One region of the Rudaeicoccus suwonensis genome, then DNA from elsewhere that is predicted to be linked to it. Evidence: predicted binding sites of a transcription regulator. Region 1 holds the regulator's gene; the other holds the start of a gene.
The links. The regulator Rex, encoded in region 1, represses fermentation and respiration genes when NADH is low (regulators of the CRP and FNR family bind a similar motif). The targets are predictions, from matches to a motif close to CTTGTGAANNNNTTCACAAG.
Positions count from the first base shown of each region.

Region 1 (4,415 bases):
ATGCCGTGCCCGACCCCTGCGACGACGAACCGATGCCACAGCCGGCGGCCATGCCCGGCACGAGCGAGATCGAGGCCGCCATCGGCGGACTGGTCACGATCCTGCGCACCGCAGGCGCCGCGGTCGGCATGAGCGGCGACGATCTCGAGCAGCGCATCGCGCAGGCTCTGGCGTTCGTGCGGCGGCGGCTCACCGGCGACTACGACATCGACGACTTCGGCTTCGACTCCGATTTCACCGACCAGGTGTGGCTGCCGCTGCTGCGACCGCTCTATCGGCGCTGGTTCCGCGTCGAGGTGCGCGGCATCGAGAACATCCCGGCCGATGGCTCGGCGCTGGTCGTCGCAAACCACTCCGGCACGCTGCCGATCGACGGACTCATGACCCAGGTCGCGATCCACGACGAACACCCGCAGCACCGTCACGTGCGGATGCTCGGTGCCGACCTGGTGTTCTCCTCACCGGTGGTCGGTCAGCTCAGTCGACGGGCCGGCACGACGCTGGCCGCCAACGCCGACGCCGAACGGTTGCTGAAATCCGGTGAACTCGTGGCCGTCTGGCCTGAAGGTTTCAAGGGCGTCGGCAAGCCGTTCTCGGAGCGCTACCGCCTGCAGCGGTTCGGCCGCGGCGGTTTCGTGTCGGCGGCGATGCGCAGCGGTGCGCCGATCATCCCGTGCTCGATCGTGGGCGCCGAGGAGATCTACCCGCTCATCGGCAACCTCAAGGGCCTGGCCCGGCTGCTCGGCACGCCATACTTCCCGGTCACCCCCACGTTCCCGTTCCTCGGGCTCGCCGGACTCATCCCGCTGCCGAGCAAGTGGATCATCGAGTTCGGGGCACCGATCGAGACCGCCGGCTTCGGCACGGCCGGAGCCGAAGACCCGATGCTGGTCTTCGAACTCACCGATCAGGTGCGCGAGACGATTCAGCAGTCGTTGTATTCGCTTCTCATGCAACGTCGTTCGGTCTTCTTCTGATGTTCGGGCGTGCACGTCGAACCTCGGCACCGGCTGCAGCGACCGAGGTGACGCCGCGGATCACCCTCATCGGCAAGCCCGGCTGCCACCTCTGTGACGACGCACGGGTCGTCATCGAGCGAGTCGCGGCGGACACCGGCGTGGGCTGGCGGGAGCTCGACATCCTCACCGATCCCGAGCTGATGAGCAGGTATGCCGAGCAGATCCCGGTCACCTTGGTCGATGGCCGGCAGCACGACTTCTGGCGGGTCGACGAGACCCGGTTGCGCGCCGCTCTCGCCTGAGTCTTTCGGCGCCGCCGCCGCGTCCGGCGAGGGGTCGTCGCGACCGTGGGAGGTTCGCCGATCTGACGCACAGCAACCGCTCAGCGGCTTCGCACGCGTCGCACTAGCACTTTTGTCCCTAGAACGCGACTTTGTGCGTCTGTTCACAAAGACCTAGAGTCTGGGGGTCAGTGATCCTCTGGTGTCGGGCGTTTGATATACGTCGGCCCATTCGGAAGAGGAGTCGGAGCGCCAGTGAGCACCGCCCCAGCCGCCCGTCGGGATATTCCCGAAGCCACCGTGGCTCGGCTACCGGTCTACCTTCGTGCCCTCCGCTCGTTCCATTCCCGCGACGTCGATCTGGTCTCGTCGGAGGAGCTCGCCGAAGCCGCGGGAGTGCGCTCGGCCGGTCTGCGCAAGGATCTCTCCCACCTGGGCTCGTATGGCGTGCGTGGTGTCGGGTATGACGTCACACGCCTGTCGGAGGAGATCTCCCGAGAGCTGGGCCTGCATCACGACTGGTCCGTGGCCATCATCGGCATGGGCAACCTGGGCCACGCGCTCGCGTCATACAGCGGCTTCGCCACGCGCGGGTTCAAGGTGCGCTGGTTGGTCGACCAGGATCCCGCCATCGTCGGCACCACCATCGCCGGCCTGCGTGTCATCGACTTCGCGATGCTCGCGGTCGAAGCCCCCGAGAGCATCATCGCGGTGCTGGCCACACCACCCGAGGCAGCACAAGCCGCCGCCGACCAGGCCGTCGCCGTCGGGGTGCGCTCGATCCTCAACTTCGCACCGTGCATGGTGACCGTGCCCGAGGGTGTCGAGGTCCGCAAGGTCGACCTCGCCACCGAGCTGCAGATTCTGGCCTTCCATGAAGAACGAGGCCGCGGCGACGAGACCTCCCTGAAGGAGGCACGATGAGTCTGATCGTCATCGGCATCTCGCACCGCACGTGCGATGTCGACCTTCTCGAACGTGCCGTGCTGTCGCCGGAGCAGGTGCACGAACTCGCACAGGCCCTCGACACCAACGAGCACGTCGGCGAGGCCGTCGTTCTGTCGACCTGCAATCGCATCGAGGTGTATGCCGAGGTCGGCACCTTCCACGGCGCAGTCACCTCGATCACCGAATCCTTCGCAGCCGCAACGAGAATCCCGGTCCACGAGCTGCGTGACCACCTCTACGTGCACTTCGAGGACCGCGCCGTCGCACACGTCTTCCACGTGGCGGCCGGTCTCGACTCGATGGCGGTCGGCGAGAGCCAGATCCTGGGCCAACTGCGCTCGGCGCTGAGCCTGGCCCAGGAAGGTGCGCATCTCGGCCCGGCATTGTCGGCACTGCTGCAGCAGGCATTGCGCGTCGGCAAGCGCGTGCACGCCGAGACCGACATCGACACCGTGAGCCGCTCTCTCGTCGAGCGTTCGCTGCTGCAGGCGCAGGCCGTCCTCGGTGACCTCGGTCATCAGCAGGCGCTGGTGATCGGTGCCGGCGCGATGAGCGGGTTGTCCGCGCACACGCTGGCGCGTGCCGGTGTCGGTGGCCTGACCGTCATCAACCGCACCGCGGCCAAGGCGCAGCGCCTTGCCGAGGCGACCGCTGGTGTGGCCCGTGGGTGGGACGAGCTGGCCGACGCCGTGACCGGCGCCGACATCATCGTGTCGTGCACCGGGGCAGTGGGTCACGTGCTGGATGCCGCGACGGTGACCTCCAGCGACCGCGCTCGGGTGCTCATCGACTTGGCCCTGCCCCGCGACATCGACCCGGCACTCGCTGCGCTGCCCGGCATCACCTTGCTGTCACTCGAAGACCTCGGTGCCGTGAGTGCAGCCGATGCCGACGAGCGCGCCCAGGTGCGTGCGGTTGAAGACCTGGTGACCGCCGAGGTCGCCGAATTTCTGGTGGGCCGCAGGGCCGCCGCCGTCGCGCCGACCGTGGCCGCGCTGCGTGCTCGCGCCGCCGACGTCGTCGCCCTCGAACTCGGCCGGCTGGGGCAGCGCATCGACCTGTCCGAAGCCGACGCCGCGCAGGTGCAGATGACCATCCACCGCGTCGTCGAGAAGATCCTGCACACCCCGACCGTGCGTATCAAGCAGCTGGCCGGTGAGGAGCAGGGCGGTCAGGACTACGCCGCGCTGTTGCGCACGTTGTTCGACCTCGACCCGCACCAGACGCGGGTAGCCGCCATCCCGACTCTGCCGCCGGACGGAGGCGTGCGATGACTCGCATCCGTCTCGGCACCCGCCGCAGCCACCTGGCGACCACGCAGTCGGGACTGGTCGCCGACCAGTTGCGGGCGCTCGGCCACGAGGTCGAGCTGGTCGAGATCGTCACCGAGGGTGACACCAATCTCGCGCCGCTGGTGAGCATGGGTGGCACGGGGGTCTTTGCCACCGCCATACGTCACGCTCTGCTCACCGGCCGCATCGATCTCGCGGTCCACTCGCTGAAGGATCTGCCCGTCCTGCCGTATGACGGACTCACGATCGCCGCGATCCCTGCACGTGAGGATGCCCGCGACGCGCTGGTTGCGCGCGACGGACTCACCCTGGGAGAACTGCCCGAGGGTGCTGTCATCGGCACCGGATCACCGCGCCGCGAGGCGCAGCTGGCGGCGCTCGGGCTGGGCGTGCAGGTCCGCGCGATCCGCGGCAATGTCGACACCCGTATCGGCCTGGTCACCTCCGGAGAGGTCGACGCCGTCATCCTGGCGCGCGCCGGCTTGGTGCGGCTGGGCCGGGCCGCCGAGATCACCGAGACCCTCGAGCCGGTGCAGATGCTGCCCGCGCCCGGACAGGGTGCGCTTGCCCTCGAGATCCGCAGCGACGATGCCGAACTGGCTGTAGCCGTGGCGGCTCTCGACCACGCCGACACCCGTGCCGCGGTCACCGCCGAACGTGCCCTGTTGTGCGCACTCGAGGCCGGCTGCTCAGCACCCATCGGTGCGCTCGCCGAGGTGTCGGAGGAGCTCGACGGCTCCCTTGAGATTTCGTTGCGGTCCTTCGTCGGCCGCACCGATGGCAGTTTCGATCTGCGCCGGTCGGTGACCGGCCCGGTCGAAACCGCTCAGCAGCTGGGTGAGCAACTCGCCCAGGTGCTCTTGCAGGACGGGGCTCGTGACGCGATGTCGCCACGGCCCGAGGCCCCACCGGATCCAGCGCCCGGCGGAGCCTTA
Region 1 covers NZ_VIVQ01000007.1:21,491-25,905, reverse strand. The annotation lists gene BKA23_RS17465 (lysophospholipid acyltransferase family protein) at 1-977, shown strand, start outside; gene BKA23_RS17460 (glutaredoxin family protein) at 977-1,261, shown strand; gene BKA23_RS17455 (redox-sensing transcriptional repressor Rex) at 1,496-2,164, shown strand; gene BKA23_RS17450 (glutamyl-tRNA reductase) at 2,161-3,462, shown strand; gene hemC (hydroxymethylbilane synthase) at 3,459-4,415, shown strand, end outside.

Region 2 (4,415 bases), on a different contig from region 1:
CACGGGGCGCGGGGGTCGCCGTAGCGGCGGCTCGCGGAATTACTCGCCCAAGGCGTGCCGCATGGGCAGCAGTTTGGCCTCGGACTCGGCCAGTTCTGCACTCGGCTCGGAACCCGCGACGATGCCGCAACCCGCGAAAAGTCTTATCCGGGAAGAGCTTTCGATGATCCCGCAGCGCAGCGCGATACCCCACTCGCCATCACCGTCGGCGTCGATCCAGCCGACCGGCCCGGCATACCGCCCGCGGTCCATCTGCTCCAGCTCGGCGATCACGTCGCGCGCTGACAGCGTCGGCGTCCCACACACCGCGGCGGACGGGTGCAGTGACGCGGCGAGGTCCAGCGAGGACACGTCTTCGTGCAACACCCCTGCGACATCCGTCGCCAGGTGCATGACGTTGGGCAGGTGCAGCACGAACGGCGACTCTGGGACATTCATCGACGAGCAGTGCGGCCGGAGCGCGTCGGCGACCGAACGGACGGCGTACTCGTGCTCCTCCAGGTCCTTGCTCGACCGCGCGAGCGAGCCGGCAAGCGCCAGGTCGTGCTCGTCGTCGCCGGTGCGGCGAATCGTGCCGGCCAGGATTCGCGAGGTGACCAGCCCCTTCTCGCGGCGCAGCAGCATCTCCGGGGTCGCCCCGATCAGCCCGTCGACGCTGTAGGTCCACGTGTTGTCGTATGCCGCTGCCAGTCGGCCCAGCAGGTGGCGTGGATCGATCGCCGTGCCGGTGTCGATCACGATGTCCCTTGCCATGACGACCTTGTCCAGATCGCCACGCTGGATGCGCGACACGGCGGCGGCGACCGCCTCGGTCCATTGCTCACCGGTCAGTGCGCCGTCGTGGGAACCGGTGACCACCGGAGCCGACGGTGGCGCGCTCCGGCGAAGTTGGACCTCGCCCGGCAGATGGGCCGGAGCACTGACGGTGGTGACCCACGAGACGCCGTCACGTCGCCCCACCACCGTGCTCGGCACATGCAGGATCCCGCCGGCGGGGGAGGCCGCGGAGAACGCGAACGAGCCGACCGCGACCAGGCCGGAACCCGGCAGGCTGACCTCGGCCCGCACCACTGCACTGTCGACCAGGTCGCGCCACCAGGCTTCGGCATCGGCGAACCGCGAGGTGCCCGTCGTGTGGATTGCCGCCGCTCGTCCCCACCCGACGAAACCGTCGCCTTCGCGCAACCAGGTCACGGGGTGTTCGGCACCGGCAGGCAGCAGGGCGACGAGATCGCCCGGGTCGGCGATCCGCCGGGTGCGCACCACCAGCGGCGAACTCGAAGCAAGGAGCGGCATGGTCACGACCGGCAACACTACGCCCGCGGATCCGGCGATCAGCATCACGTGCCCGGTGCCGACCGCCGCACCTGACTGCGCCCGACCGCACCACCTTCAGCCCGCCGCCGCGCGGAACGAGCCTCGTCATACCGACCCGACAGGATGGGCCAAGGCATGGCACAGCGGCCATGCGCGAGGATGGCGCCTATGAATCGCGCCACGCTCGACAAGCGCCCCGCCGAAGTCGCCCGGATGTTCGACGACGTCGCTGCGCGCTACGACCTGACCAACGACGTGCTGTCCCTCGGCCAGGACCGGCGCTGGCGCAAGGTGGTGCTCGACGCGGTCGATCCGCGACCTGGTGACATCGTCCTCGACATCGCCGCGGGCACGGGCACGAGCAGCGAGCCCTTCGACGCCCGCGGTGCGCACGTCGTGCCGGCCGACTTCTCCCTCGGGATGCTGCGACAGGGCAAGAAGCGTCGCCCCGACCTGGCGTTCACTGCCTCCGACGCGATGCGCCTGCCGTTCGCCGACGGCGTCTTCGACGCGGTGACGATGTCCTTCGGGCTGCGCAACGTTCAGGACCCGGTCCTCGCGCTGCGCGAGTTCCAGCGCGTCACCAAGCCCGGCGGCGTGCTCGTGATCTGCGAGTTCTCCACCCCGGTGAACCGTGCGTTCCGCAAGGTCTACTCGGAATACCTCATGGGTGCTCTGCCCAAGATCGCGCGACGGGTCGGCTCCAACGCCGAGTCCTACGTCTATCTCGCCGAGTCCATCCAGGCCTGGCCCGACCAGGCAGGTATGGCGCACCGTCTGCAGACCGCCGGTTGGTCCGAGGTCGAATGGCGCAACCTCACCGGCGGCGTCGTCGCACTGCACCGCGGCACCAAGGCGGCCTGACCTGGCGCGACGCTCGCGCGCAGGTTCGGCACTTAGGAATGCCTTAGTAGGGAAGCAATCGAGCCGAGGAATACAGTGCTGGGGTTCGTGAAGTCCTTCACAAGCTAGAAAGATTCACCTGTGAGCCTCCCCGGCCTTTCGCATGCCCCGGACGAGACCGCTGACGTCATCATCGTCGGCGCCGGCCCGGGTGGGTCTGCCACAGCTGCCTACCTGGCCATGGCCGGCCTTGACGTCCTCCTGTTGGAGAAGACGCACTTTCCCCGTGAAAAGGTCTGCGGCGACGGCCTGACTCCGCGCGCGGTCCGTGAGTTGATCACCCTCGGCATCCCGACGCCCGAGAACGACGGCTGGATCAAGAACAAGGGCCTGCGCATCATCGGCGGCGGCATGCGCCTGCAGCTGGACTGGCCCGACGTGGCCAGCTTTCCGCCGTACGGCCTGGTCCGCACCCGCCAGGACTTCGACGACATCCTGGCCCGCCACGCCGTCAAGCACGGCGCCCGGCTGCGCGAGGGCGTCAACGTCAACGGCGCGATTCGTGACGAGCGCACCGGCGCGATCATCGGCGTCGAGGCCAAGGAGATGGGTGCCGACGAGCGCCCCACCGGCCGCAAGCTGGCCTATCACGCACCGCTGGTGATCGCTGCCGACGGAAACTCCTCGCGGTTGTCGCTCGCGATGGGCCGCGAGAAGCGCGAAGACCGCCCGATGGGCGTCGCGGTGCGTGCGTACTACACCAGCCCGCGCCACGACGACGACTATCTCGAGTCGTGGTTGGAGCTGTGGACCACCGACCCGTCCGGCAAGCGCGTGCTGCTGCCCGGGTATGGCTGGATCTTCGGCGTCGGCGACGGCACCAGCAACGTCGGCCTCGGAATCCTCAACACCTCCAGTGCTTTCGGTCGCACCGACTACAAGGACGTCATGCGTCAATGGGTCGCGACGATGCCGGAGGAGTGGACCTACAACGAGGAGACCATCACCGGTCCGATCCGCGGTGCCGCGCTGCCGATGGGCTTCAACCGGCAGCCGCACTACGCCGACGGGCTCCTGCTGGTCGGCGATGCCGGCGGCATGGTCAACCCGTTCAACGGCGAGGGCATCGCCTATGCGATGGAGTCCGGCAGGCTGGCCGCCGAGGTCGTCGCGCAGGCCTTCGCGCGCACCGACGACGCCGGCCGTGAGCGCGTGCTGCAGACCTACCCCCGGGTGATGAAGGACGCGCTCGGTGGGTACTTCACTGTGGGCCGTCTGTTCGCCCAACTGATCGGCAATCCCGACGTGATGAAGTTCGCCGTGCGTTACGGCCTTCCGCGCAAGACGATGATGCAAGTCTTGCTGAAGGTCATGGCCAATCTCGGCGACGAGCACGGCGGCAAACTGGACGATCGCGTCATGTCGGTCCTGTCGAAGGTTGTGCCAGCGGCATGAGCGGCTGTATCGATAGCACCAGCAGCGTCATACGGAAGGAATCTGTGCGATGAGCTACTCCTACGCACCGTTGTTGTTCTTCGCGGGCATCGGGTTCGTCTTCGCGGCCTTCTCGGTCGGTATGGCGGCGCTGACCGGCCCCAAGCGTTACAACCGCGCCAAGGTCGACGCCTACGAGTGCGGCATCCAGCCGAGCCCGCATGCCGACGGCGGTGGCCGCGTGCCGATCAAGTACTACCTGACCGCGATGTTGTTCATCGTCTTCGACATCGAGTCGGTGTTCCTGTACCCGTTCGCGGTGTCCTTCGACCGGATGGGCCTGTTCGCCCTGGTCGAGATGGTGCTGTTCGTGCTGACCGTCTTCGTCGCCTACGCCTATGTATGGCGTCGCGGCGGCCTCGAGTGGGACTGATCCGAGTGCACCGCACCAGCGACGTGACCGACTTCAACAGCGAAGCGAGGGCTTGCTAGTCATGGGTCTTGAAGAGAAGCTGCCCGCCGGATTCCTGCTCACCACCGTGGAGCAGGTCGCGGGGTACATGCGGAAGAGTTCGGTGTGGCCGGCGACCTTCGGGCTGGCGTGCTGCGCGATCGAGATGATGGCTGTCGGCACCCCCGACTACGACATCGCGCGCTTCGGCATGGAGCGCTTCAGCGCCACCCCGCGCCAGGCCGACCTGATGATCGTGGCCGGCCGGGTCAGCCAGAAGATGGCGCCGGTCGTGCGTCAGGTCTACGACCAGATGCCGGAACCCAAGTGGGTGATCTCGATGGGTGTGTGCGCCAGCTCCGGCGGCATG
Region 2 covers NZ_VIVQ01000001.1:320,334-324,748, forward strand. The annotation lists gene BKA23_RS01555 (isochorismate synthase) at 40-1,296, opposite strand; gene BKA23_RS01560 (demethylmenaquinone methyltransferase) at 1,486-2,181, shown strand; gene BKA23_RS01565 (geranylgeranyl reductase family protein) at 2,302-3,615, shown strand; gene BKA23_RS01570 (NADH-quinone oxidoreductase subunit A) at 3,665-4,027, shown strand; gene BKA23_RS01575 (NuoB/complex I 20 kDa subunit family protein) at 4,089-4,415, shown strand, end outside.
Region 2: a site for Rex is predicted at 2,266-2,285, ahead of BKA23_RS01565 (geranylgeranyl reductase family protein). Genes of this name have one in related genera too.